Regions from separate parts of the Paenibacillus sp. V4I9 genome, predicted to be linked through region 2. Evidence: predicted binding sites of a transcription regulator. Region 2 holds the regulator's gene; the other holds the start of a gene.

Region 1 (15,044 bases), 670 kb from region 2:
ATACCAATCCGTCCATCCGGTTCGTATCATTTCTTCGGGTGAGGTACCGTGTCCTGGAAGCTTTACAGCTTGGATGGTGTAGCCTTCATCTCTGAGCACATACCCAATCCGTCTAAACTCCGAGGGCGCCCCCGTGAATCCATGGATCATCAGTATGCCTGTCTCTTGATTATCTCCACTTCCTGACCAAAAGAATGGTTCTGTCGACTTGTAAATTCTGCTCTCGATGGTAACCAGCTCCATTCCTAACACCCATTTAAAATGAAAAAACAGCAGGAGTAGATTTCCCCTGCTGTTATCGTTTTATGTGTGTTAGGCCTTCACTACGTATGCTACGACAATGGAAAGAATGAAAAATGCAGCAGCAAGCCCCATAGTAAAACGGGACAAAAATAGTTCCAAACCGCGTGCTTTTTGCTTACCAAATAAGTGTTCTGCACCACCGGAAATGGCACCGGACAAACCTGCGCTTTTACCTTTTTGTAAAAGTACAATCGCAATTAATCCAACCGAAGCTATGATTAACAAAATTTTCATAAAGATTACCATGTTATTAGCACCCCAATTGCCTGTTCTTTGCCTTATACAACTAGCATGAGTATTTTAACACAGTTCGTCCTAGAATACAACAAAGAGGCACCCTAGTGGTTCCCCTCTAGTCTCGGTAGGACGGTGTTGGTGATTGTCGGCTAGAGCTCCTTGCACGCTTATTACGTCCTAGAAATGCTTGCACGGCCTGTTTCGCACACCACAATGCAAATAACGTAAATAGGACGGCCCATACGATAGCCGGAATACCGGTATGCAGTGCCAAATTCGTGGCATCGCCCGCTTGTCGCGCATTTCCCCATGCGTAGATGATCAAGGAGAACGGGCCAAACACAGACTCTTCTAAGCATAAGAAAGCAAGCAGTAAGTAGTAAAAATCACGCAACCACTTTGGTGTAAGCGCCAGAACAATGATCGTCAGCGCAATGAAACCGACTAAGAACATGATTCCGAAACCATTCCGGACGAACAATATTAACGAGAGACCAGACAGCACGATCATAACCTGCAAACCTAAACGCTGCTTACCCTTCGAATAAGCCGAGAACAGGAACCAAGCAAAGAGTGATGCCGTGATATAACCTGCTAAGGCTACCGGGATGATCGCCCATTGCTTCGTAATTGATGAATAAGTAACCCCGCTATGATCCTGATAGAGCTCAATATACATCACTTTTCCCGATAGGGCCAAGGTCACCACAGCATGCCCAAATTCATGAACCATCGTGTCTATATTACGAAAAAAAGAAGAAGGGATCCAGTGCGTGAGCAGCGCGGAACCTATCAGAAATAAAATAGTTTTCACCCAGTTGCTCATACAGCGGACCCCCTTGGTATTTAATTAATTACTACGAAATATATTACTTGAAGTTTCTCAAGTTATAGAATGCTTTTTTACCAGCGTATTGAGCAACAGTGAACAACTCGTCTTCGATACGAAGAAGTTGGTTATATTTCGCTACACGGTCCGTACGGGACGGAGCACCTGTTTTAATTTGACCAGCGTTGGTAGCAACAGCGATGTCAGCGATTGTGCTGTCTTCGCTCTCACCGGAACGGTGGGAGATAACCGCTGTATAACCAGCGCGTTTTGCCATTTCAATCGCATCAAAAGTCTCAGTAAGCGTACCGATTTGGTTAACTTTAACCAAGATGGAGTTACCGATGTTTTCTTCGATCCCTCTGGAAAGACGCTCAGTGTTCGTAACGAACAGATCGTCACCAACGAGTTGAACTTTGTTACCCAATTTCTCAGTAAGCAATTTCCAACCTTCCCAATCGTCTTCGGAACAACCGTCTTCAACTGTGATGATTGGGTATTTATCAACCCATGCAGCAAGGAAGTCAACCCACTCAGCGGATGTGAAGGATTTGCCTTCGCCTTCAAGGTGGTATTTACCATCTTTGAAGAATTCTGTGGAAGCAACGTCCATACCTAAGAATACGTCAACACCTGGTGTATAGCCAGCTTTTTCAATTGCTGTAAGGATAGTTGTGATAGCTTCTTCGTTGGAAGTGAAGTTAGGAGCGAATCCGCCTTCGTCGCCAACAGCTGTGTTAAGGCCTTTTTCTTTCAAAACGGATTTCAAGCTATGGAAAATCTCAGCGCCAATGCGAAGAGCTTCTTTGAATGTAGGCGCGCCTACTGGCAGAACCATGAACTCTTGAACGTCAACGTTGTTATCGGCATGTGCCCCACCGTTGATGATGTTCATCATAGGAACTGGAAGCGTCTTAGCGTTGAATCCGCCAAGGTATACGTAAAGTGGAACATCCAAAGCATCAGCTGCTGCGCGAGCAACTGCCATGGAAACAGCTAGGATCGCGTTAGCGCCTAATTTTGCTTTGTTAGGAGTACCGTCAAGCTCGATCATTTTGTGGTCAATGCCAACTTGATCAAGCGCGTCTAGACCGATGATTTCAGGAGCGATGATTTCGTTCACGTTCTCAACGGCTTTCAGAACGCCTTTACCAAGGTAACGACCTTTGTCACCATCACGAAGCTCAACAGCCTCGTATGCGCCTGTGGAAGCGCCTGAAGGAACGATAGCGCGGCCGAAAGCGCCGGACTCTAGATATACTTCTACCTCTACAGTTGGGTTACCGCGGGAATCCAATACTTCGCGTGCATAAACATCAGAAATAATCGTCATTGTTAGAAAACACTCCTTTAATATTATGTTTGAATTACCGCTTTATGATGGTTGTCCCGGTCATTTGTTCCGGTTGTGTAACCTCTAAGAAGTCTAGCATCGTTGGGGCAATATCTGCCAAAATTCCGCCGTCTCTTAGTGTAACAGATTTGTCCGTAACAATAAAAGGCACAGGATTCGTTGTATGTGCTGTGTTACGTGATCCATCTGCATTCGTAACCACATCAGCATTACCATGATCGGCTGTGATACAGACTACGCCGCCTTTGGCGAGGATCGCTTCTACAACTTGACCTAGACAAGCATCTGTTGCTTCGATTGCTTTAACGGTAGGCTCCAGCAAACCGGAGTGACCTACCATGTCAGGGTTAGCGAAGTTGAGAATGATCACGTCATGACGCTCATCTTCGACTTCCTTTACCACAGCAGCTGCCAACTCATATGCGCTCATTTCTGGTTGCAAATCGTACGTAGCTACTTTCGGCGAAGGAATAAGAAGACGGGTTTCACCTGGCAATTCCGCATCCCGACCACCACTGAAGAAGAAAGTTACGTGTGGGTATTTCTCTGTTTCCGCTGCACGAAGCTGCTTCAGACCATTCTGAGCCAGCACCTCACCGAGGGTATTGTCGAGATTCTTAGGCTTGTATGCAACAAAGCCTTCTACGGATTCACTGAACAGTGTCAGACATACGTAGTACAGGTTCCTAGCTGCTTTAGGACCACGGTCAAAACCGCGGAAATCTTCATTTGTGAAGACTTGCGAAAGCTGAATCGCACGGTCAGGGCGGAAGTTGAAGAAGATAACCGCATCCCCTGATTCTACAAGACCTACCGGCTTGCTATCATCACCAACGATAACCGTTGGCATAACGAACTCGTCGAAGACCGATTTCTCATAAGATTCAATAATAGCCTTCATTGGATCTGTATAGGTAGGGCCCTCGCCATAAACCATGGCACGGTAGGATTTTTCCGTCCGCTCCCAACGTTTATCGCGATCCATCGCATAATAGCGGCCTTGAACGGTCGCAATATGCCCTACGCCGACTTCCATGATTTTGTGCTGCAGGCTGGCCATATAACTCTTTGCAGAATCTGGAGCCACATCGCGGCCATCTAGGAAAGCATGGATGTACACATCATCAAATTGTTCTTTTTTAGCCAAGTCCAGCAAAGCGAACAAATGCTGAATGTGACTATGTACGCCGCCATCGGAGAGCAGCCCGTAGAGGTGCAGCTTTTTTCCGTTTTCTTTTGCATGGCGAAAAGCGCCTAGAATCGTTTCATTATCGTAAAATTCACCATCACGAATCGATTTGGAAATCCGCGTCAGATCCTGATAGACGATACGGCCTGCGCCGATGTTTAGGTGTCCTACTTCAGAATTCCCCATCTGGCCTTCTGGCAAACCTACGGCCTCACCGCAAGCGGTAAGGGTTGTATGTGGATAACTTGACCAGTAACGGTCGTAGTTAGGCTTTTTGGCATGAGCAACCGCATTCCCCTGCTCTTCCGAGCGGAGTCCGAAGCCATCGAGAATGATGAGTGCTACCGGTTTCGGTCTGGACATGTTACTTCGCCCCCTGAACGAGCTGGATGTAGGAAGCTGGCTCTAAGCTCGCTCCGCCAACAAGTGCGCCATCAATGTCAGGCTGTGCCATGTACTCAGCAATGTTATTTGGCTTCACGCTGCCGCCGTATTGAATGCGAACCGCATCAGCTACGGACGCGCCGTATAGACCACTTACCAGCTGACGGATGTAGCCGATAACATCTTGTGCATCTTCAGCAGTGGAAGATTTACCTGTACCAATAGCCCAAATCGGCTCATAAGCGATAACAACTTGCGCTGCTTGCTCTGCGCTAAGACCAGCAAAAGCTGCTTCTGTTTGCACTTTACAAACATCTTTCGTTTGACCCGCTTCGCGTTCTTCCAGCTTTTCACCTACGCAAAGGATCGGAGTTAAGCCGTGTTTGAAAGCCGCAACGACTTTCTTATTTACGATTTCATCTGTCTCAGCGAAGTAAGCTCTACGCTCGGAGTGACCGATAATGACATACTCCACACCAAGATCCTTCAGCATAACGCCGCTGATTTCTCCTGTGTATGCGCCATTGTCTTCAAAATGCAAGTTTTGCGCTCCAACGTGAACGTCTGTACCTTTCACAGCTTCAACCAAAGCAGGCAGATTCGTAAAGGGGGAGCAAATTACGCTCTCAACGCCTTCTACAGTGCTGCCTTTTACTTCATTCACGAAGCTAACTGCTTCGGAAACGGTTTTGAACATTTTCCAGTTACCCGCGATAATCGGCTTTCTACTCATTGGATATGCTCCTTTACAATCAATTATTTATCGTTCAAGGCTACTACGCCTGGCAATGCTTTACCTTCCATGAATTCCAAGGAAGCTCCGCCACCTGTGGACATATGGTTCATTTGATCAGCCAAGTGGAATTTCTCTGTTGCTGCAGCGGAATCGCCACCACCGATAACGGTGTAACCCTCAGTAGTTGCACAAGCTTGCGCTACGGCACGTGTACCATGGGAGAAAGGCTCAATTTCGAATACGCCCATCGGTCCGTTCCAAACAACGAGTTTGGATTTCGCGATAACGTCTGCATATAGTTCACGTGTTTTCGGTCCGATATCAATACCTTCCCATTCAGCGGGAATTCCGTCAGCGCCAACGATTTGCGTGTTCGCATCTGCGCTGAATTTATCAGCAACAACGATATCAACTGGAATCAAGAAGTTAACGCCTTTTTCTTTTGCTTTTTCAATAAAGCTAAGCGCCAGGTCGAGTTTCTCGTTATCCACGAGAGATTTACCGATTTCGTGACCTTGTGCTTTCAGGAATGTATAAGTCAGACCACCGCCAATAAGGACGTTATCTGCAATGTTCAGGAGGTTCTCAATGACAGCGATCTTGTCTTTCACTTTGGATCCGCCAACGATGGCTGTGAAAGGACGCTCTGGATTGTTTAATGCTTTACCTAGAACATCAAGCTCTTTCTCCATCAATAAGCCGGAAACCGCTGGAATGAAGTGTGCGATTCCTTCTGTCGAAGCGTGCGCACGGTGAGCAGCACCGAATGCATCATTGACGAACAGGTCTGCAAGCTCAGCAAAAGCTTTTGCCAATTCAGGATCATTCTTCTCTTCGCCTTCATTGAAACGAACGTTTTCAAGCAAGAGAACGTCACCATTTTCAAGAGCATCCGCTTGCGCTTTCACGATTTCGCCAACCGATACATCCGCTTTAATCACGGATTGTCCAAGCAATTCAGCCAGCTTTGCAGCTACAGGTGTTAAACGCAGTTCTTCAACGACTTGACCTTTTGGACGTCCGAAGTGACTTGCAAGAATGACTTTCGCACCTTTTTCGACTAAAAATTTAATCGTAGGGAGTGTTTCTCTGATTCGTGTATCATCGGTGATTTGACCATTCTCTACAGGTACGTTGAAATCAACGCGAACAAACACTCTTTTACCAGCTACTTCAACATCGCGAACACTTTTCTTACTCATAGGTCAAAGCCTCCTGAACGTGTATGGTATACTTCCGGTCAACCTTTTATGTGGGAAAATCGCACATAAAGAGGAGAATCTCTTCTCCCCTTCATATGGTTTTTGTAATGATCTATGAAATTACAGACCTTTTTTAGCGATGAAAGCTACCAAGTCAACAACACGGTTGGAGTAGCCCCACTCGTTATCGTACCAGGAAACCACTTTCAGCATGTTGTCGCCAACTACCATTGTGGAAAGAGCATCGATTGTGGAGGAAGCTGGGTCACCATTGAAGTCACTGGATACAAGCGCATCTTCTGTGTAGTTCAGAATGCCTTTAAGTGGGCCTTCGGAAGCTTGTTTCAGAGCTGCGTTTACTTCGTCAACAGTTACGTTAACTTTCAATTCAACTACCAAGTCAGTAACGGAAACGTTAGGTGTAGGAACACGCATAGCCATACCGTTCAATTTGCCTTTAAGTTCTGGAAGAACAAGACCGATTGCTTTTGCTGCACCAGTGCTGGAAGGAATGATGTTCTCAGCTGCTGCGCGAGCACGACGAAGATCTTTATGAGGAACGTCAAGCACGGATTGGTCATTTGTGTAAGAGTGAACAGTTGTCATCATACCTTTTACGATACCGAAGCTATCGTTGATAACTTTCGCGAAAGGAGCCAGACAGTTTGTTGTACAAGAAGCGTTGGAGATAATTGTGTGAGCTGCTGGATCATATTTATCTTCGTTAACACCAAGTACGATTGTGATATCTTCGTCGGAAGCTGGAGCGGAAATGATAACTTTCTTAGCTCCGCCTTTCAAGTGAAGGGATGCTTTTTCTTTAGCTGTGAAAATACCAGTAGATTCGATTACGATTTCTGCGCCTACAGATGCCCAAGGCAGGTTCCCAGGGTCACGCTCAGCAAAAACTTTGATGGAACGACCGTTAACGATCAATTCGCCTTCACCAGCTTCAACTGTTGCGTCTAGTTTACCGTGAGTTGTGTCATATTTGAGCAAATGAGCCAATGTTTTAACGTCAGTCAAATCGTTTACTGCAACGATCTGTACTTCTGAGTTGTTCAAAGCTGCACGAAATACGTTACGACCAATACGTCCGAAACCGTTAATACCTACTTTTGTTGTCATAGCTGATTCCTCCTAAGATTAAATAAATAATTATATTTCAAAACGCAGCTGATGAAGGCATACGTTATGATGTCTTTCGTCTTCTTTAAACATGCTTCATAATTTCTAAAGCTGCTGCCTCATCGGTTACAAGAACATCTTCCTGTCCATGACGAAGCACGGAAGCGATCGCTTCCCCTTTACTCTTCCCGCCGGCTACACCAATGACGACTTCAATGCGCTGAAGATCCTCCAGACGAAGTCCTAAGGTTGGCATCTTGTGAACCACATTTCCTTGGCGGTCAAAATAGTACCCTAACGCCTCTGCGAGAGCACCCTCGGCTTCCAGACTGCGTGTCGTCTCGGCGTCGACCTTACGTCTTCGTGCCATAACCATAGCATCCCCGATACCGTGTACAACAATGCGACAACTGCGAACAGCGTTAACAACTTCTTGAATTTGTGGATCTTGGATGAGCGATTGGTACGCTTCTTCCCCGAGATGATCCGGTACATGCAGCAATCGGTATTTACCGCCAGTTTTCTTGGCCATAATAGAAGCAATGGTGTTCGCCTGCATATCCACACTTTCACCAAGTCCACCTCGAGCAGGTACAAACCAACTGCCTTTCATCGATGAGGATATCGCCAGGTTATTGGCAATCTGCGCCATCGTAGATCCGCCGGTTACTGCGATGATATCATCTTTGGACACGTACTTGCGGAGCGCTGCTGCACCTGCACGTCCTAGCTCCTTCTTCGTAAATACCGAAGTGTCGGAGTCTCCTGGGACAACAATCACTTGCGAGATGCTATACGACTTAGCAATGCTTTCCTCTAAGTCCGTCAATCCAAAAGCCATCTTAATGATGGGCTGCATGTCTTCAAGCAATTGACGGCCGGACTCACTAATCTTCATCCCTGTGGCATCCGATTCGAGAAGTCCGAGCTCCTTAAGGAAATCAACTTCCCCGCGCAGCACGCGTTCAGTCATATCGAGCGAAGAAGCTAACGTTCTGCGTCCGACAACACCAGAGACTAAGATATGATGTAGAATCGAGTACCGCTTCTTCATGATGTCCATGAGATCCGGCAAGAGCTGTTTCTGAATGTCAAGAATTTCTCTCATATGACGACTTATAACGCTCCTGATCCGTCTACTGGACGTTTTATGTCCCGGGTATACATTTTGTGTCCCACCCGGGCGAAAAAAAAAGTTTCTTGCACAAATCTTACATCAGAAAGATGAAATCACTGAAAATTGTTCAGCGTGAATGCTTTCTGATAGCTTACTTTCTCATTATAACCAATAATCTTTCCAGATTCAACATTTGTTCAAACTTTTTTCACCAATATGGGCTGAAAGGGCTTACTGTCTTGCTTTTTCTGGTTGGCTGACATATAATAACCCTTGCTTCACTTTTTAACTTTTTATGCGCCCGTGGTCCAATGGATATGACGTAGGCCTCCGAAGCCTGAGATAAAGGTTCGATTCCTTTCGGGCGCGTTCATAAGAATTGCAGTAGAATCAGCATCAGAATGGCCAAAATCAGCTTCCCTGCTGATTTTTTTTGTTGTTAGTTTGACCTTTCTTGACCTTCAGAGGTTTTTTCGTTATCATACTTGTAGATACTGTAAACAGTATGTACACGGGAGATCAATTTCATAATTCAATGATGACATTGATTCCACGCATCAAACTTTTAAACCATCTACCCACCCCAAGGAGGTCATTCTCATGAGTTTTATCCCTATGGTCGTCGAACAGGACGCGCGCGGTGAAAGAGGGTATGACATCTACTCTCGCTTGCTGAAGGACCGCATTATTTTCTTAGGCACGGGTGTCAACGATGTTGTGGCTAATTCCATCATTGCTCAGCTACTTTTCTTGGCCGCACAAGATCCTGATAAAGATATCTCGCTTTACATCAACAGCCCTGGCGGTTCCATTACAGCCGGTATGGCTATCTTTGACACGATGCAGTTCATTAAGCCAGACGTATCTACGATCTGTGTTGGTATGGCTGCTTCTATGGGAGCATTCCTCCTCACAGCAGGTGCCAAAGGCAAACGTTACGCTTTGCCTAACAGTGAAGTCATGATTCACCAACCACTAGGTGGTGCTGAAGGTCAAGCCTCAGACATCGAAATCCGCGCTAAGCGTATTTTGAAAATGAGAGACAACCTGAACAAAATCCTAGCAGAGCGCACGGGCCAAACTTTTGAGCGCATCGAAAAGGATACAGACCGCGACAACTTCATGAGCGCTGCGGAAGCGGCCGAATACGGACTCATCGATAAAGTCATCGAGCGCGTCTAATTTGTAAAATAAAAAACCAGCCTGCAGTGACTGCTCGAACGAGCGGCCGTGCGGCTGGTTTTTTTATTGGATCTCCTCACATTCTACTTCTCTCCGCCGCCGTAAGCTTGGAAACCGACTTCTCAGCCCTCACAACCCAGCCTCATCTTGGGTTGAGCTTACTGTAGGCTAGGTTTCCGAGCTTATTACCCATCTCCTCACCGCTGATTCAAGCTTGCAAACAAAATAAAAGCCTCCAGAGACCCCAGTGTTATGCTGTTAAGCAACACTAGGGTCTCCAAAGGCTCTTATCTATTCAAACTTACCTTACTTCTTCTCATCCAATGGATAGAAAATCAGGTCAATCGGGAATGCCGATCCAGCCGGAGGCGTGAACTCGATGTCCAGCGCGTCTTCCGTACCCGTTGTACGAGCCAGTACTTCCATTCCGTCAAATGCCGTAATGACACCGGAATATGGAACTGGAATGATTTCACCGTTTATTTTGAACGGTCCTTTGAACACACCGCCTTTGGCCATGATCATAACAGCCATCTTGCGCGGCTTATCCGCATGGATTTTATAGACTACGCCATAATTACCACCGTTTTCCACATTCTGCTTACGCATCACGTCATACCCTTTAACGAACGGATCCGTCTTGTTATCCCCAATCGTTAGTACCGACGTTTTCGTGAAGCTTGTGGCGTCTACATCCCATTTAATCTCTGATATCGGGAACGTCCCGCGTACGTGGCCAGTGAAGCCTAATAACGGAAGCTCTTGTGCTATCGTTGGCGTCAGCATGCGATCCGTCACACCGAACGAGATTTGCAGTTCACCATCTGTTTCCACATCGTAAAATAAGTTCACACCCTGCCCCGGATAGAAGTCCGGAAGCTTCGCATATACGTAAGTCTCATGAGGAGGCACCGTCAGTTCGTCCGTGTACACATTGCCTAGAAGGAAGTCTACGGATGCTTCGCTACCGATCAAATTCGCATAAACGGAAGGATACACCTCCCCTTTATTTGTTGTCTTGATCTTAACCGGCTTATCCGAGTTATTCGTTGCGAATATCGCCATGGTCATTTTCTGCTTCGTACCGTTGATATGATCGGCATACAGTCGCGCCTTACCATTGATGTTATCACGGTACAGAATACCACTCTCTGTAAATTCTTCCGGACTGTCGCTCACTAGCAGCGTACGCCCTGGAACTTCGGTTACTTTCTTAGGCAAAGGAGCCATCTCATTGAAATGAGCCCAAATCGTGCCCCAGTCCGACTTGATGAAACCACCAACCGGCTTCATATAAATCGGGTATTCCACTTCAGTCAAATAAGGTTCATTAACCACCGTTACAAAGCTTTTGAACAATTTACTTACATGTCCGTGACCATCTTTCACCGTCAAAGTAACCGGATATTTACCTGGTTTGAAAAAGGCTTCTTGATTGCCTGCCCAATCATAGGACGCAATACCTTCCGCATCGGGATCATAGCTAAGATCGAGATACTTCACAGGCTCTCCAAGACGGTATGTAGGCTTTGCTGTTGCGAACTTAGCTACAGGTCTGGAGTTGCTATCCTGGTCAATATAGATGCCCTCAGGCGTCTTAAAGTGTACGATTTCCACTCGACGGAGTTCATTATTATATTTATACTTCGCGCCCATATAGTCTGCTAACCAAGTTAGCTTCACTAGAAGCTTCCCATTTACGATCGCAGCAACCGTGTTGAATGGTGTATCTACCCCATTGGTGGTCACGGTCTTATGATCCGCATCGAGAACGATGTCGTAACCCGGAGGGGTCATCTGAATAGTCCGTGAAGCATCATTCCACTCCACCTTGAAACCCATCGTATCCCCAAGGAACTTAGCAGGGACGAATGTACTGCCATTGATAATCGTGGACGGAGACTCCAAATGGATTTGCTCCTCATTTACGAACGCTTCTGACTTATCGATATAAAGTAAAATGAAGGACGAGCTTGTCGATACCGCGTGAGCTGCCGGTGATACGATCGTACTAGCAAGAAACACGATCAACGCAAGCAGGAGGGTAACCTCTTTTTTTAGCGAATTCAATTTCATTCTCTTCTCTGGCTCCTTTAACATTTGAATGCAGCCGGCAGAAATGGCAAATAGCCCTTTCCTTCGTTGGCCACGTTCATTAGACGTCGACAAGAGAAAAAGGTTGCTAATTTCCCTAATTGTTAACAAATTTGACACTTATTAAACTTCGCTGTACTGTACGGCCACTTCACTCGCAAAAAAGCCTCCTCGAAAGGAAGCTTTTGAAGGATTATTGGTTTTCCAATTCTTCCTTGCTAACTAATGTGACTAAAGCGTTTACAGCCTGCTCGGCGTCCGAACCTTCTGCACTTATGAAGACTTCGGTCCCTGTACTGATCGCAAGACTCATAATTCCCATGATGCTTTTCGCATTCACTTTCTTTTCATCTTTCTCAACAAAGATCTCAGATGAAAATTTATTCGCCTCTTGAACAAACAATGCCGCAGGTCTGGCATGAAGTCCTGTTCTCAACTTCACAACGACTGGACGTCTGGACATGGAACTAATTCCCCCTAATATGGAGCTTATATGAATTACTATTGATAACAGTGCTATACCCTATGTTTTAACATTATAGCATTTTTCCCTGAAGTACACTAGAAAAAATGAGAAAAACTTATAGATGCGCTGTACAGGGCCATCTTATCTACGAATTCCGCTGTTTTTCAGCCAATTCGTCGATTTTTCGTAGACGATGATTGACGCCAGATTTGCTTACACTGCCCTTAAGCATGTCGCCAACCTCCTTGAGATTCAGATCGGGATGCTGAAGTCTAATCTCGGCAACCTCTCTTAGCTTCTCAGGCAAGCTATCCAGTCCGACCTCCCTTTGCAGGAGACGGATATTTTCGATCTGTCTAACGGCTGCACCAATCGTCTTATTGAGGTTCGCTGTTTCACAATTGACAATACGATTTACCGAGTTACGCATATCCTTCATGATCCGGACATCCTCAAAGCGCAGCAGCGCTTGATGTGCCCCAATGATACTTAGAAACTCAATAATCTTCTCGCCTTCCTTGATATACAAGACGAACCCTTTTTTGCGCTCGATGCAGCGGGCATTCAAATCGAATTTGTTCGCAAGCTGTGACAACGCCTTGCAATGCTCCTCGTAAATCGAGGCAATCTCGAGGTGATAAGAAGAACCCTCGGGATTATTCACCGAGCCTCCAGCCATGAATGCCCCACGAAGATAGGCACGTTTGCAGCAATTGCCTCGAATGATCTCTTTATTAATTCCCGTAGTGAAGATGAACCCTTCGGAAACAATTTTTAGATCACTGAGCAGCTCCTGGACCTGACCGGGTACTCTAACAATATACACGTTATTCTTCTTCAAACGCATTTTTTTACGCACGAGCAGCTCAGTGTGCAATTTGTACGTCTTTTTGATGAGCGTGTATATCCGCCTAGCAATAGCTGCATTCTCGGTGGAAATATCAAGTACGACGCGTTGGCTGGTTAGCTGCACAGATCCATTCATTCGAATCAAAGCTGACAGCTCCGCTTTTTCACAACATGCTTCCGCATCTGTAATTAACGTCAATTCTTTTTTGGTTGTTGCCGCAAAGGACAAGGGACTCACTTCTTCCTTAACATCCAGCTTTCGACGAGCTGATAAATATGGTCACTCAATTTCTCTGCATCATGACGAAGGTAGGTACGAAATAGCACGAGTCGATCAGCAATAATCCGATACCCTCTCTTCGTGACTTCTTCTAGGTCCAAATGAACCGCTTTCGAACCCTTTTCCGCATATTTCGCCTGAACTTGCGGAGGGATTTCCCCATTGTTCACAATCACATAGTCAAACAAATGTTGGCCCAGGTGATCATAAATGGCATCCAGATGATCGCTGACCGAGTAGTCGTCGGTTTCGCCTGGCTGTGTCATCACATTGCAGATGAACAACTTTACAGCATTCGATTTCATAATTTCTTCCGCGATCCCAGGGACAAGTAGATTCGGCAGTAAGCTGGTATATAAACTACCAGGGCCGCATAATATGGCATCCGCTTCGCGTATAGCTTGAACGGCTTCAGCTAGCGGTGTCACGTTAGTCGGCTCGATGAATACACGTTTGATGCGTCCATCTGCTTTTGGAATCTTGGACTCGCCTACGACTAAGGTACCATCTTCCATGATCGCTTTCAACACGATAGCTTGATTCGATGCGGGGAGCACCCGGCCTCGGACAGCAAATACCCGATTCATCTCTTGAACCGCAGTGACAAAGTCACCTGTAATATCCGTAAGAGCTGCTAGTATTAGATTTCCCAGACTGTGTCCAGCTAAACCTGTACCCACTTGAAATCTATATTGCAAAATAAGCGATAACAAGGGCTCGACATCAGCAAGGGCCGTTAGTACACTGCGAATGTCACCTGGAGGAGGCATCTGCAATTCATTCCGGAGAATGCCAGAGCTTCCTCCATCATCCGCTACCGTCACAATGGCTGTAATATCAACCGGTTTCTCCTTCAATCCTCTAAGCATAACCGAAAGACCTGTTCCACCGCCAATAACGACTATTCTGGGCTTGCGTTGTAATTCAACATGTTCCATACTTCTTTCACCCTCTTAATCGTAGGACTGCTTATACACGGTCCCGCTCGGCGTCTCGATGACTCAAACGCACGGTTTCGGTTTCGCTATTCCCCATCACTTTGCCGAGATATTCCGTGATGGCGACGGATCGGTGTTTACCTCCAGTGCAGCCTATTCCTACAACAACCTGGCTCTTGCCTTCTTTCTTATATTGAGGCATTAAGAAATGCAGCATATCGAGCAGCTTATTCAGGAACTCTTGCGTTTCGCTCCACTTCATCACGTAATCATACACATCGGGATCTTGACCCGTCTGTGGACGAAGCTGTTCGACATAGTGTGGATTCGGTAAGAAGCGAACATCGAAGATTAAATCAGCATCAATAGGGACACCATACTTAAATCCGAAGGAGATTACATTTATAGATATGCGGTTTGTTTCCAAATTGGTAAACCGGGAAATAATTCTTTCTTTGAGCTGCACCGGCTTAAGCGTGCTTGTGTCAATAACCTGTGTGGCTAAGCCTTTCAGCTCTTCAAGCAGTTTACGCTCAAGACCAATACCTTCAAGCGGCGCTCCATCGGGAGCTAGCGGGTGACGGCGGCGGCTTTCCTTATAACGCTGTACTAGCGTCGCATCGGTAGCATCTAGGAATAGAATTTCATAACTAAGCGTGTAATTCTCTTGAATATAACGAAGCGACTCCTGAAGTGCAGTGAAAAATTCACGCCCTCGCAAATCAATCACCAGTGCCACTTTGCCGATTTTCCCCA
Region 2 (15,044 bases):
CAATCCCTCTACATATATAATACATTTCACATTCGAAATTCATGCTGCTTTGATCCAACCTAACACCCTTAATCCGAACTGTACTACTGGATGGAGTCCAGTTGCTAAATCCTTACAACTAAGTATAACGGAAAATTCATTCCTTTAAAAGAAGTTGTAAATAATGAAAGAACAGTTCTAATTTTCTTACAATAACCAGTTTAGTTTATAACTAAGTTTGAAATTTTATCATTCAATCTAATGGTTCAAATTGGCTGTTGTCTAATTATCTTCCTCATCCCAAGGTGCTTTCTCCTCTTTGCCTTTAGAAGCAGTGCCAAATACAGAGTGGATGACTTGGCTCAATGTTTTACATGGGATTACCTTTATTGTAGAAAACGTAGTTGTGCTTTTCAATCCATTGAGCGCAACATAGACACGTTTGAAACCCATTCTTTCAAGTTCTCTAATTCTTAGTTCTAACGTAGGTACTTTTTTTAATTCACCCGTTAATCCAATATCTGCGATAAATACAGTATCATTTGGGATACCTTGATTCTTGCAGGAAGATACAATGCTCATTATCGCGGCTAAATTTGATGATTGTTCTTTTAAACGAATACCGCCTGTCGTTTTAACAACCACGTTCTTATCATGAAGAGGGATATTGGCTCTTTGCTCCATGATGCTGATAAGTGTATTCACATGGTCCTTTTTTAAACATTCAGCAATCCGGCTTGGGTATGGCATGAACGTGGTTGATACCAAACTTTCTATTTCCAAAATGATGGGTCTTGTGCCTTCTTTAACGACTGTTAATGCACTTCCACTAACTACATCATTCTCGTCTCTTTGTGTCATAAAGAACTCTGAGGGATTATCAATAGGTGTCAATCCTTGCTCACCCATTGTGAAAAATCCAAGCTCTCCTGTGCTGGCGTAGCGATTTTTAGTCGAAAATAGCTGTTTTAGCTCCTCGCCTTCCTCCCCCTCGAGAACAAGAACAGCATCTACCAAGTGTTCTAATGCTCTTAATCCAGCTAATTCGTTATCTTTGGTCATCTGCCCAACCATTATAATGGCTCTTGGTCTTTGTGCATCTTTTGCGACCTTTAAGAGAGTATTCGCGCATTCCATCGTCTGCGTGGGTGAACCAGGTCTTTGCGGATATTCTTCTAATACAAAAGTTTGAATACTATCAATAATAATGAGGTCAGGGTCTACTTGGTCAATACAACCTAAGACATTATTCAAACTATTATCAGAATAAACCCAAACGTTTTTATGAATATCTTGCAAGACTCGCTCTGCTCTTCTCTTTATCTGACTATCACTTTCTTCACCTGAAGCATACAGCACTTTCAATCCTTGCTTTGCCACATCATCTGATATTTGCAATAAGAGTGTGGATTTTCCAGCACCTGGAACAGCCGTAATAATCGTAACAGAATCTTTAACGATTCCTCCACCCATTACACGATTAAATTCATTGTACTTGGTAACAATCCTATCACTGTTTTGGGATACGGTATCTGTAAGACGGTTTATGATAACATTCTTCTTTTTATTTATGCCCTTCTGACCACCACTAGGAGCGTTTATAACATCATCTTCTTCAAGGGTATTCCACTCACGACAACTACTGCACGAACCTTGCCATTTTGGATGCTCTTGACCACAACTGGTACATTTATATATGGTTTTCTTTTTCATAGTTAAGATTCACTTCCCCAATTAATTAAATAGTTTTACAAACTACTCCAATAACTTAATTTTTTTCCACTGGAATCGTCAATTTGCTTTGCTCTTCTTGCTTTATTTCAAGAATCAATTTGAATGCTTTATTTTCCTTAAATAATTGTTTATTTCTATCATACATTTTTTTATGCATTTCTTACATATTTATCAACATGGTTAATACCGTTTGAGATACATTATTTATTTCAACAAACTTTATTACGTTCAAAGTAGCAAATGAGCTATTATCTGCTACATATTCTATGTCTTTCTTGATCAGCTTCTTATAATACTTATTTACTTTAATCTTTACTTCTTTATCTCTTCCAAAATTATGATATTCAATGCCGTCGATAGACAGCTCTTCTTTGGAAAAACGAGCAAGTTCTGTAAAAGATATTTTCCATTTAGTCTCTATCAGATTCAAAATATTTATGTAATAATGTCGAATAGCTCATTTGATGGGCGCTGTGATAAATAAAAAGCATTTTGCTGCACCCTAGGTAGGATGAAGCAAAATGCTTCTTTGCTTTATTATTTTACGGCTACGCCTTCGCCCTTCAGGACAACAAGTTCGCCATCTTTCTCATCAATGGTCAAGGAGTCGCCTTTGGCAATATTGCCTCTGAGCAGTTCCTCCGATAAGCGATCCTCAATATGCTTTTGAATCGCTCTACGCAGCGGTCTCGCTCCGTAAGTCGGATCAAATCCTTCTTTGGCAAGAAACGCCTTCGCTTTGTCTGTTAGCAAGAAATCAACCTCTTGCTCTTTCAGACGTTTGCGTAGATCATCTGCCATTAGGCTGACAATTTGCGCAATATGTGCTTCATCCAAGGAGTGGAACACGATAATTTCATCGATACGGTTAAGAAACTCAGGACGGAAGCTTTTCTTGAGCTCGCCCATTACTTTATCCTTCATATTGGTATAATCTCTACCTGCATCGACAGCAGCCGTAAAGCCAAGCGAGGAATTTTTCTTAATCATATCCGCACCAACATTGGATGTCATAATAATCAATGTGTTGCGGAAATCAACCGTACGTCCTTTGGAATCTGTTAAGCGACCATCTTCCAGCACTTGCAGTAGAATGTTGAACACTTCTGGATGTGCTTTCTCGATCTCATCGAGCAGTACGACTGAATATGGCTTACGGCGTACTTTCTCAGTGAGTTGACCGCCCTCTTCGTATCCAACGTAACCCGGAGGCGCTCCTACTAATCTTGAAGTCGAGTGCTTCTCCATGTATTCCGACATATCAATACGGACTACCGCGTTATCATCACCGAATAGAGATTCTGCTAATGCGCGTGCTAATTCGGTTTTACCAACACCCGTTGGTCCAAGGAATATGAAGGAGCCCATTGGACGCTTCGGATCTTTCAGACCTGCTCTAGCGCGGCGAATAGCACGACTTACCGCTTTAACAGCTTCTTCTTGGCCAATGACACGCTCATGAAGAATATCCTCCATTTTGAGCAGACGCTCTGTTTCTTCTTCAGCAAGTTTACTTACCGGAATTCCTGTCCAGCTCGCCACAATTTGCGCGATATCATCTGGCGTTACTTCTGTGTCCAAGCGACCTTGCTTTTCTTTCCATTCATTCTTCGTTGTATCCAGCTCTTCGCGAAGCTTTTGCTCCGTATCACGAAGTCCAGCCGCTTTCTCGAATTCTTGACTTTGAACCGCTGAATCTTTCTCCTTACGGATGTTATCCAGCTTGCTCTCAAGTTGTTTCAATGAAGGCGGTGTTGTGTAAGAACGGAGCCTTACTTTGGAGCTGGCCTCATCGATCAAATCGATCGCTTTATCCGGTAAGAAACGGTCCGTAATGTAACGATCGGAAAGCTTTACAGCTTCTTGAATCGCAGCATCCGTAATTTTTACACGATGATGAGCTTCATAGCGATCACGCAATCCGTAAAGGATTTGAATAGCTTCCTCAGGAGATGGTTGATCTACTGTTATAGGTTGGAAACGACGCTCTAAAGCGGCATCTTTTTCAATATACTTACGATATTCATCCAACGTTGTAGCACCAATACACTGCAGCTCGCCTCTAGCAAGTGCCGGTTTCAGGATGTTGGAGGCATCAATTGCACCTTCCGCTCCGCCAGCGCCAATCAAGGTGTGAAGCTCATCAATGAATAGTACGATATTGCCCGCTTGACGAATTTCGTCCATGATCTTTTTGAGACGGTCTTCGAACTCACCGCGATACTTGGTCCCTGCTACAACAGAGCCCATATCTAGCGTCATAACTCTTTTATCCTTCAACGTTTCCGGAATTTCATTGTTAATAATTTTCTGTGCAAGGCCTTCAGCAATCGCTGTTTTACCAACGCCAGGTTCGCCGATCAGTACCGGATTGTTCTTCGTTCTGCGGCTTAACACTTGAATGACACGCTCAATTTCTTTGCTGCGCCCAATCACAGGATCCAAATGACCCTCTTTGGCATACGCCGTCAAATCTCTCGCTAAACCATCCAATGTAGGCGTGTTTACATTTGGATTACTACCATGACTTGGTGACACAGTCTCGCTGCTTCCAAGCAATTGAAGGACTTGTTGACGTGCTTTATTCAAAGAGACACCTAAGTTATTAAGGACTCTTGCAGCAACACCTTCTCCTTCGCGAATAAGCCCGAGTAAAATATGTTCAGTCCCCACATATGTGTGACCTAATTTTCTCGCTTCATCCATCGAAAGTTCAATGACCTTCTTCGCTCTCGGTGTATACGCAATGTTGGTAGGCTGTTCTTGTCCTCTGCCAATCAGCGACTCAACTTCGTCTTGAATTTTCTCAAGACCTAAGCCCAATGCAACGAGCGCTTTAGCGGCAATGCCTTCCCCTTCACGAATAAGACCAAGTAAAATGTGCTCCGTACCAATATTGTTATGCCCTAAACGAACAGCTTCCTCTTGAGCAAGAGAGAGCACCTTTTGCGCACGTTCCGTAAATCTTCCAAACATCATAGAGAACACCTCCAAAATTAGTATATCTATGGAAATCCTAAAGGATGAATCTTATCTTTCTTAAACCCTACCAAATCTTTCGCGAATCAACTCAGCCCTGCGTATATCTCGCTCTTCGGCACTTAATTTCTCACCGGCATATTGCTGAAGAAAACCGGGCTGCGTCATCACCAACAGCTCATTCAGAACATTGGATGAAACGTTGTTGATAATTCCAAGGTCAATGCCAAGTCTCACATCTGATAAACGCTGCGCGGCTTCTTTCGAATCCATGATTCCCGCATAAGACAGAATACCTAATGAACGGTTCACACGATCTATTATCCGCATTCGGGACTCTTGAATCAGCTTATGTCTCGCAGCACGTTCATGCTCTATAATTTGCCTTGCTACACTGTGTAAATTATCAATAATCTCGTCTTCGGATTGGCCAAGCGTAATTTGATTCGATATTTGAAACAGGTTTCCCAAAGCTTCGCTGCCTTCCCCATATAATCCTCTAACTGTCAACCCAACTTGCGTAACAGCAGATAAAATCCGATTAATTTGTTGGCTTAGCACTAGCGCCGGTAAATGCATCATCACCGAAGCACGGATTCCGGTACCGACATTCGTAGGGCAGCTTGTTAAGTAGCCCCTCTTTTCGTCATATCCGTAATCCAGCTGTGTTTCAAAGATATCATCGATTTGGTTCGCCAAATCCCATACTTCTTTAATCTGAAAACCGGGACATAAACATTGTATGCGAAGATGATCCTCTTCGTTGATCATAATACTAATGGATTCATTTTCGCTTAAAATAACGGCGCCATTCCTGGACTCGTTAGCTAAATTAGGACTAATTAAATGCTTTTCTACCAAAACCATTCGCTCAAGCTCATTCAGATCCGATAGCGGAATAAGCGAAAAATTGCTTATCGTCTCTAACTCATCATTTTCAAGCACACCGGACAATTGATCCAGTACTTCTTGTGATTGTTGATTCGTCGCTAGCATTGGATAAGGGTAGTCCCTAAGGTTGCGAGCAATGCGGATCCGACTACTGATGACGATATCCGATTCAGGCCCTTCGCCTTTCATCCATTCACTTAATGCATCTGCTGTAAACCGCTGTGATGTCACTGGATTCACACCTCCTTACAAACTCACATACCCGCAATTTTCTTCTCAATTTCACGAATTTGATCACGAATCTTTGCAGCCTGTTCGAACTCTTCTTGTTCGATACAGGTCATCATATCCTTCTTGAGCGTATCAATTTCCCGCTTACATTGGATGATGCCACCACTTCGCTTGGGCACTTTCCCAACATGAACGATATTTCCATGCACTCTTTTAAAGAGAGGATCTAACTTTTCTGAAAAGCTTTGATAGCATGATCCGCAACCAAAACGTCCTAATTTACTAAACTGAGAATACGTAAGTCCACAGCTCTCACAACGGATTGCCTGAGACTTTGCAGCGGATAGAGATGACGGTTCGAAATCAAGTAATCCTGATAACAGATTGTGAATCGAAAATCCGTTGGATGTTCCGGGAATCATTTCACCCTTCTCACGAGCGCAATTCTCACAAATGTGGAACTCGTTCTTGTCTCCATTCACAATCTTTGTAAAATGAAGAGTCGCCGGTCGTTTCCCGCATTCCTGACAAATCATTTCATATGCCTCCTCATCTGCTAAGCAAGGATATCAGCATTGCTTTAAGAATCTTGGCCCGAATTTCATCGCGCAGCGGGAGCTTGAAGGTCAACACATCTCTCGAAATTGCGGCCCGAATCAGGTTAGCTTCTCGTGTTGAAATATAGTGGCCTTCCTGCAGTTGGTATACGAGTCCTTCTGAAGTAACTTGATCAATGTGTGTATGAATCGTGCGAAAAATGTGGTCTAAAATGGACCCGTGACTCTTGAGCTCGATTTTTTGGATACGAATGTATCCACCACCGCCGCGCTTGCTTTCCACAATGTACCCTTTTTCCAAGGTAAACCTTGTACTTATCACGTAATTGATTTGGGAAGGCACACATTGGAACTGATCAGCCAGATCATTGCGTTGAATCTCGATGGCTCCTTCGGAACTTTGCTGCAGAACATGTTTTAAATACTGTTCAATAATCTCTGATACGTTGCGCATCAATTCGTCCTCCCAGATTGCCAGAAGTAAATTGACTTTGACTTTCTTTGACCTTAACTAGATTATAATCATTTCCTTTCTTTTTGACAAGTACTGCTCTTAAAATGCAATCCTTAATGATCCGATATCCAAAAGTGAACCTTACTATTGTTGACCTTACCTACAGTTTTATTCGAAATAAAAACAAAAAAGCCTTCTTGAGATTTCTCTCAAAAAGGCTTTAGCTTGTGCTTGGCAACGTTCTACTCTCCCAGAACCCTGCGGTTCAAGTACCATCGACGCTGGAGGGCTTAACGGTCGTGTTCGAGATGGGAACGCGTGGGTCCCCTCCGCCATCATCACCAAACAGTCAAAGCGTGGTTTGCGCCTTGAAAACTAGATACGAAACTTGCGTAAAGGTAGAGCTCTTAGGTTTTCTGGACCCCGAGAAAGTAGTGGGAATCAGCTACAAAGCTTATCTTCACTTTCTTGGGTACATTTTGGTTAAGCCCTCGACCGATTAGTATTCGTCAGCTGCATACATTGCTGCACTTCCACCTCGAACCTATCAACCTCGTCGTCTACAAGGGGTCTTACATACTGGGAAATCTCATCTTGAGGGGGGCTTCGCGCTTAGATGCTTTCAGCGCTTATCCCCTCCGTACATAGCTACCCAGCGATGCCTCTGGCGAGACAACTGGTACACCAGCGGTACGTCCATCCCGGTCCTCTCGTACTAAGGACAGCTCCTCTCAAATTTCCTACGCCCGCGACAGATAGGGACCGAACTGTCTCACGACGTTCTGAACCCAGCTCGCGTACCGCTTTAATGGGCGAACAGCCCAACCCTTGGGACCTACTTCAGCCCCAGGATGCGATGAGCCGACATCGAGGTGCCAAACCTCCCCGTCGATGTGGACTCTTGGGGGAGATAAGCCTGTTATCCCCAGGGTAGCTTTTATCCGTTGAGCGATGGCCCTTCCATTCGGTACCACCGGATCACTAAGTCCGACTTTCGTCCCTGCTCGACTTGTAGGTCTCGCAGTCAAGCTCCCTTATGCCTTTGCACTCTGCGAATGATTTCCAACCATTCTGAGGGAACCTTTAAACGCCTCCGTTACATTTTAGGAGGCGACCGCCCCAGTCAAACTGCCCACCTGACACTGTCCCCATACCGGATCACGGTACCAGGTTAGAACTCCGATACGATCAGGGTGGTATCCCAACGATGCCTCCACCCAAGCTGGCGCTCAGGCTTCAAAGGCTCCCACCTATCCTGTACAGATCGTACCAAAGTCCAATATCAAGCTGCAGTAAAGCTCCATGGGGTCTTTCCGTCTTGTCGCGGGTAACCTGCATCTTCACAGGTATTAAAATTTCACCGGATCTCTCGTTGAGACAGCGCCCAAGTCGTTACGCCATTCGTGCGGGTCAGAATTTACCTGACAAGGAATTTCGCTACCTTAGGACCGTTATAGTTACGGCCGCCGTTTACTGGGGCTTCAATTCATAGCTTCGGGTTGCCCCTAACCACTCCTCTTAACCTTCCAGCACCGGGCAGGCGTCAGCCCGTATACTTCGCCTTGCGGCTTCGCACAGACCTGTGTTTTTGCTAAACAGTCGCTTGGGCCTTTTCACTGCGGCCCCCTCGGGCTATTCACCCTACCGAGGCACCCCTTCTCCCGAAGTTACGGGGTCATTTTGCCGAGTTCCTTAACGAGAGTTCTTCCGCGCGCCTTAGAATTCTCTTCTCACCCACCTGTGTCGGTTTGCGGTACGGGCACCTTCGCCTGGCTAGAAGCTTTTCTTGGCAGTGTGAACTCATGACCTTCGGTACTTAAAGTTTCCCTCCCCATCACAGCCCAGCCTTAACGATGTGCGGATTTGCCTACACATCAGCCTCACTGCTTGGACGAGCATCCATCAGCTCGCGTCACTATCCTTCTGCGTCACTCCATTGCTCATAACGGCTACGGTGGTACAGGAATTTCCACCTGTTGTCCATCGACTACGCCTTTCGGCCTCGCCTTAGGTCCCGACTTACCCTGAGCGGACGAGCCTTCCTCAGGAACCCTTAGGTTTTCGGCGGATCAGATTCTCACTGATCTTTTCGTTACTTATACCGGCATTCTCACTTGTATGCGCTCCACCTGTCCTTACGGTCAGAATTCTACGTACATACAACGCTCCCCTACCCATGCACATACGTGCAAGCCATAGCTTCGGTGGCGTGTTTAGCCCCGTTACATTTTCGGCGCAGAGTCACTCGACCAGTGAGCTATTACGCACTCTTTCAATGGTGGCTGCTTCTAAGCCAACATCCTGGTTGTCTGTGCAACTCCACATCCTTTCCCACTTAACACACACTTGGGGACCTTAGCTGATGGTCTGGGCTGTTTCCCTTTTGACAATGGATCTTAGCACTCACTGTCTGACTCCCGGATTTAAGTTTGTGGCATTCAGAGTTTGACTGGACTTGGTAACCCTTGGCGGGCCCCGCACCCAATCAGTGCTTTACCTCCACAACTCAACATCCGAGGCTAGCCCTAAAGCTATTTCGGGGAGAACCAGCTATCTCCGAGTTCGATTGGAATTTCTCCGCTACCCCCACCTCATCCCCGCATTTTTCAACATGCGTGGGTTCGGGCCTCCAGTGAGTGTTACCTCACCTTCACCCTGGACAGGGGTAGATCACACGGTTTCGGGTCTACGTCCACGTACTAAAGCGCCCTATTCAGACTCGCTTTCGCTGCGGCTCCGCCTTTTCAGCTTAACCTCGCACGGGAACGTAACTCGCCGGTTCATTCTACAAAAGGCACGCCATCACCCATATAGAGGGCTCTGACTTTTTGTAAGCACACGGTTTCAGGTTCTTTTTCACTCCGCTTCCGCGGTGCTTTTCACCTTTCCCTCACGGTACTGCTTCACTATCGGTCACTAGGGAGTATTTAGCCTTGGCAGATGGTCCTGCCGGATTCCGACGGGGTTTCACGTGACCCGCCGTACTCAGGATACCTCTAGGGGTTTCGTTCGATTTTGGCTACAGGGCTTTTACCTTCTATGCCGGACCTTTCCAGATCGCTTCGCCTACCGAACTAACCCCACAACGAGGTCCTACAACCCCAAGGAGCAAGCTCCTTGGTTTGGGCTATTCCGCTTTCGCTCGCCGCTACTGACGGAATCACTTTTGTTTTCTTTTCCTCCAGGTACTTAGATGTTTCAGTTCCCTGGGTATGCCTCTACTATTGCTATGTATTCACAATAGAGTAACTGCGCATTACCACAGCTGGGTTCCCCCATTCGGACATCCCCGGATCAAAGCCTGCTTACGGCTCCCCGAGGCATTTCGTCGTTCGCCACGTCCTTCTTCGGCTCCTAGTGCCTAGGCATCCTCCGTGTGCTCTTTCTAGCTTAACCTAGAAAAAACTTTAAAGATTTTTGCATGATCCAAAAGAATCACACAACCTAAGTTCTTACTTTACGTTTTGTTGACAATTGACCTAAGCTTCGCAAAGGTAAATTGCAACTGTTTCGTTATCTAGTTTTCAAGGAACAACTTATATCTCTGTGATTCGCTTTTCTTTGCCCTATTTCAGCGGCGAAAGTTATCTTATCACATCTTATTACTTCATTTCAAGTCGAAATTTCTTGGAAATTTCTGTCTTAAAATGTGGTATTGGTGGAGCCAAGCGGGATCGAACCGCTGACCTCCTGCTTGCAAGGCAGGCGCTCTCCCAGCTGAGCTATGGCCCCATAATGGGATAAACTTATATGGTGGGCCCTAGTGGACTCGAACCACCGACCTCACCCTTATCAGGGGTGCGCTCTAACCAGCTGAGCTAAGGGCCCATAAATGATACATTTTCGGGAAACTTTCCAAAATAAAAACCCACCTACGAGCTTTCGAAGAAAGCTTTCTTCGAAAGCTTGACGTGGGCTCGCTTGGCAACGTTCTACTCTCCCAGAACCCTGCGGTTCAAGTACCATCGACGCTGGAGGGCTTAACGGTCGTGTTCGAGATGGGAACGCGTGGGTCCCCTCCGCCATCATCACCAAACGAGTGCAACATGGTGTTAACCATCCTGCAGAAAGAGGCTTGCTCTTTCAAAACTGAACACGAGTGAGTAAGCGATTTGTGTACTTACGTACACTTGACTGGTCTTATCAAGACCGAGTCTCCATAGAAAGGAGGTGATCCAGCCGCACCTTCCGATACGGCTACCTTGTTACGACTTCACCCCAATCATCTACCCCACCTTCGGCGGCTGGCTCCCTTGCGGGTTACCCCACCGACTTCGGGTGTTGTAAACTCTCGTGGTGTGACGGGCGGTGTGTACAAGACCCGGGAACGTATTCACCGCGGCATGCTGATCCGCGATTACTAGCAATTCCGACTTCATGCAGGCGAGTTGCAGCCTGCAATCCGAACTGAGATCGGCTTATAAGGATTGGCTCCACCTCGCGGCTTCGCTTCCCGTTGTACCGACCATTGTAGTACGTGTGTAGCCCAGGTCATAAGGGGCATGATGATTTGACGTCATCCCCACCTTCCTCCGGTTTGTCACCGGCAGTCATCTTAGAGTGCCCACCCGAAGTGCTGGCAACTAAGATCAAGGGTTGCGCTCGTTGCGGGACTTAACCCAACATCTCACGACACGAGCTGACGACAACCATGCACCACCTGTCTCCTCTGTCCCGAAGGCCTACGATATCTCTACCGTATTCAGAGGGATGTCAAGACCTGGTAAGGTTCTTCGCGTTGCTTCGAATTAAACCACATACTCCACTGCTTGTGCGGGTCCCCGTCAATTCCTTTGAGTTTCACTCTTGCGAGCGTACTCCCCAGGCGGCATACTTACTGTGTTAACTTCGGCACCGAGGAATCGAATCCCCGACACCTAGTATGCATCGTTTACGGCGTGGACTACCAGGGTATCTAATCCTGTTTGCTCCCCACGCTTTCGCGCCTCAGCGTCAGTTATAGGCCAGAAAGTCGCCTTCGCCACTGGTGTTCCTCCACATCTCTACGCATTTCACCGCTACACGTGGAATTCCACTTTCCTCTCCTACACTCAAGTCAACCAGTTTTGGATGCGAACCGGGGTTGAGCCCCGGGCTTAAACACCCAACTTCATTGACCGCCTGCGCGCGCTTTACGCCCAATAATTCCGGACAACGCTTGCCCCCTACGTATTACCGCGGCTGCTGGCACGTAGTTAGCCGGGGCTTTCTTCTCCTATACCGTCACACAAAGAGCAGTTACTCTCCTTGCTGTTCGTCTAGGGCAACAGAGCTTTACGATCCGAAAACCTTCATCACTCACGCGGCGTTGCTCCGTCAGACTTGCGTCCATTGCGGAAGATTCCCTACTGCTGCCTCCCGTAGGAGTCTGGGCCGTGTCTCAGTCCCAGTGTGGCCGTTCACCCTCTCAGGTCGGCTACGCATCGTCGCCTTGGTAGGCCGTTACCCTACCAACTAGCTAATGCGCCGCAGGCCCATCTATAAGCCACAGATTGCTCCGTGTTTCATAATTCTCTCATGCGAGAAAACCAGTTATCCGGTCTTAGCTATCGTTTCCGATAGTTATCCCAGTCTTATAGGCAGGTTACCTACGTGTTACTCACCCGTCCGCCGCTAACTTATCCCGAAGGATAAATCCGCTCGACTTGCATGTATTAGGCACGCCGCCAGCGTTCGTCCTGAGCCAGGATCAAACTCTCCATAATAGTAAAACTATTTGAAAGCTTAATTGCTCATTTGCGTTGCTAGCGAGATTTTGCAATCTCTTTTTTGAACGATTTCTCATTCGTGCTTACTCACTCGTTGTTCAGTTTTCAAAGATCAATTGTATAGTTCGTCCTACTTTCTTTCGAAAGCCGGAAGACCAATATAACACACTAACATTTCTTTTGCAACTTGTTTTTCTCAAGTTACTTCTTTATCCCCGCATGTCTCAGCGGCAACTTTTATAAGATACCACAGATGCTGCAGCCGAGTCAACACCTGATTTACTTGAATGATCTTCCATCTAGAGCAAAGTCAGTTTTAAACCTACAAGAAGTAAGACCCCAGGAATCCCTAGAACAGTAACCGTCCCCAGAGTGACTGTATTTATAGGGAGTTCAAATTGAGTATAAGTACTCAATAAGTTCAATGTATATAAGAGAAATGCTGCAACAACAACATTCAACCCCAGTGCAGATAATACCCTTCCTCCGCCGCGACTACGAAATATCAGGAATACTAGCATGAGAGATGAGAATATGAGTACCCCCCATATGACATATTTAAGATCCACTTACTTCACCTCCATTAACCGGTCACTGTCAATTAGACTTACACCTAGCTTTTTGGCTTGTTTGATGAGCATCTCAAATCTTTTTTCTGCGGCTTCCATCGCATAGATGGCATAATCAATCTGATCCTTGTCCAAAGCAAACTCAAAGTGTGCTTGAGCTGCCACCCAAGTCTCATGAGCCGTACGGATCTCTTGGATCAGCATCTGCTTGTCCTTTTTCAGTTCTTCTTGAACGTTTTTCGTCTTTGGGTTCTTCATCCCGTACTTTCCTAATAAAGCTGGTCTCACAAGCAAACCTCCATTCCTCATATAACCGGATTGATTTATCCATATGGGAGAAAAGGAGATTTTAGAACATCAAGAATTTTTTGGGCAGCAAAAAAGAGAGCTTTGCAGCTCTCTGATTATGATGCAGCTTATTTATAATTCCCTGCGTCCTTCCATGGCTTTGGTCAAAGTCACTTCGTCCGCATATTCCAAATCTCCGCCTACTGGCAGCCCATGCGCGATACGCGTAACCCGTAGACCGAAAGGTTTAATTAACCTGGACAAGTACATGGCAGTAGCTTCTCCCTCGATATTGGGATTGGTGGCCAGAATCAATTCCTGCACCGTCTCATCACCCAAACGTTTGAGTAATTCAGCGATATGAATTTGATCCGGTCCAATTCCCTCCATCGGGGAAATCGCACCATGCAGCACGTGATAATACCCTTCGAATTCTTTGGTGCGTTCCAAAGCGACCAAATCCTTAGGCTCTTGTACGACACAAATGATGGAACTGTCCCTACTCTTATCTTGACAAATGCGGCAGGGATCAACGTCAGTAATGTTACAACAAACAGAGCAATAGTGAAGGTTCCGTTTCACATTGACGAGCGCCTTCGCGAAGTCAATCACTTCTTCTTCTTTCATGCGTAGGACGTGAAAAGCCAGGCGGCCTGCCGTTTTGGGACCTACCCCAGGCAGACGGGAGAAAGCATCGATTAACTTGGCTATCGGTTCGGGGTAATACAAAGGAGGACTCCTTCATCATTCAGAATCGTTACACTCGGTTATCTTAGAACAATCCAGGGATATTCATACCACCTGTGAATTTGCCCATATCTTTGTTAGCAATTTCTTCTGCTTTGGACATTGCATCATTTACTGCCGTAAGTACGAGATCCTGCAGCATTTCAACATCATCCGGATCAACAGCTTCAGGCTTAATTGTGATGCTTTGAACTTTTTTGTGTCCGTTAATAATAACGGTAACAACACCGCCGCCTGCTGTACCTTCGATCATTTTCGTACCTAGTTCTTCTTGGGCTTTCATCATTTGCTCTTGCATTTTCTTCACTTGTTTCATCATTTGGTTCATGTTATTCATGGTAGGTAGCTCCTTCATATTTAGTCTTCTTTAATTGTCACTAGCTCTTCGCCAAATAATTGGATCGCTTCCGAAATCCATTCTTCTTTGACAGCAGTTCCGTTACCTTCGCCATCAGCGACTAGCTCCATTACTTCTGGAGCGCTGCTAGCCGCATCATTCTTAGCGTCGTCCCATTCTTTACGCATAATCGTAAGTAAACGAATAGGCTTGCCAAGCACCGAAGTAAGCACTTGCTCGATAATGACCTTGTTTTCTGGCTTTTCCGTTGTATTGCGATGCATCTCATTCTTGAAAGCCACGAGTACGACATCATCAAGCATAGACACCAGATCACCATTAACGAACCAAGCATGTACGGTAATCTTCTTTTCTTTAACATCACCTAACACTTGACTCCACTTCATGAGAGCAGCTTTGGTTTCTGGACCCTCCGCGGCTTTCAAGTAACCATCCAGCTTAATGCCTGACTTCTTCGAAGGGGCTGAGGCCACCGGCACTTTGGCAGAGGCTGCTTGCCTCGCATTGGAATCGGCCGCTGCACCCGTTACTCCCGATTTTACCAGTGAA

Evidence for each region. Region 2 encodes CtsR, which represses protease genes until heat stress. Its sites were predicted from a motif close to ATGGTCAATAAAGGTCAAACA; they were not measured.
Region 1: a site for CtsR is predicted at 8,921-8,941, ahead of clpP (ATP-dependent Clp endopeptidase proteolytic subunit ClpP). Genes of this name have one in related genera too.

What each region holds. Positions count from the first base shown of each region.
Region 1 covers NZ_JAUSZE010000001.1:7,713,040-7,728,083, reverse strand. The annotation lists gene QFZ81_RS35630 (alpha/beta hydrolase) at 1-243, opposite strand, end outside; gene secG (preprotein translocase subunit SecG) at 313-549, opposite strand; gene QFZ81_RS35620 (M50 family metallopeptidase) at 656-1,366, opposite strand; gene eno (phosphopyruvate hydratase) at 1,410-2,702, opposite strand; gene gpmI (2,3-bisphosphoglycerate-independent phosphoglycerate mutase) at 2,737-4,275, opposite strand; gene tpiA (triose-phosphate isomerase) at 4,277-5,029, opposite strand; gene QFZ81_RS35600 (phosphoglycerate kinase) at 5,053-6,234, opposite strand; gene gap (type I glyceraldehyde-3-phosphate dehydrogenase) at 6,355-7,362, opposite strand; gene QFZ81_RS35590 (sugar-binding transcriptional regulator) at 7,448-8,470, opposite strand; tRNA gene QFZ81_RS35585 (tRNA-Arg) at 8,777-8,848, shown strand; gene clpP (ATP-dependent Clp endopeptidase proteolytic subunit ClpP) at 9,080-9,661, shown strand; gene QFZ81_RS35575 (stalk domain-containing protein) at 9,968-11,737, opposite strand; gene QFZ81_RS35570 (HPr family phosphocarrier protein) at 11,949-12,218, opposite strand; gene whiA (DNA-binding protein WhiA) at 12,367-13,299, opposite strand; gene QFZ81_RS35560 (gluconeogenesis factor YvcK family protein) at 13,305-14,288, opposite strand; gene rapZ (RNase adapter RapZ) at 14,320-15,044, opposite strand, start outside.
Region 2 covers NZ_JAUSZE010000001.1:7,044,698-7,059,741, forward strand. The annotation lists gene radA (DNA repair protein RadA) at 262-1,692, opposite strand; gene clpC (ATP-dependent protease ATP-binding subunit ClpC) at 2,251-4,692, opposite strand; gene mcsB (protein-arginine kinase McsB) at 4,753-5,772, opposite strand; gene mcsA (protein-arginine kinase activator protein McsA) at 5,838-6,350, opposite strand; gene QFZ81_RS32500 (CtsR family transcriptional regulator) at 6,364-6,825, opposite strand; rRNA gene rrf (5S ribosomal RNA) at 7,055-7,171, opposite strand; rRNA gene QFZ81_RS32510 (23S ribosomal RNA) at 7,305-10,221, opposite strand; tRNA gene QFZ81_RS32515 (tRNA-Ala) at 10,482-10,557, opposite strand; tRNA gene QFZ81_RS32520 (tRNA-Ile) at 10,577-10,653, opposite strand; rRNA gene rrf (5S ribosomal RNA) at 10,745-10,861, opposite strand; rRNA gene QFZ81_RS32530 (16S ribosomal RNA) at 10,989-12,530, opposite strand; gene QFZ81_RS32535 (pro-sigmaK processing inhibitor BofA family protein) at 12,833-13,054, opposite strand; gene QFZ81_RS32540 (DUF2508 family protein) at 13,103-13,390, opposite strand; gene recR (recombination mediator RecR) at 13,523-14,119, opposite strand; gene QFZ81_RS32550 (YbaB/EbfC family nucleoid-associated protein) at 14,163-14,474, opposite strand; gene dnaX (DNA polymerase III subunit gamma/tau) at 14,495-15,044, opposite strand, start outside.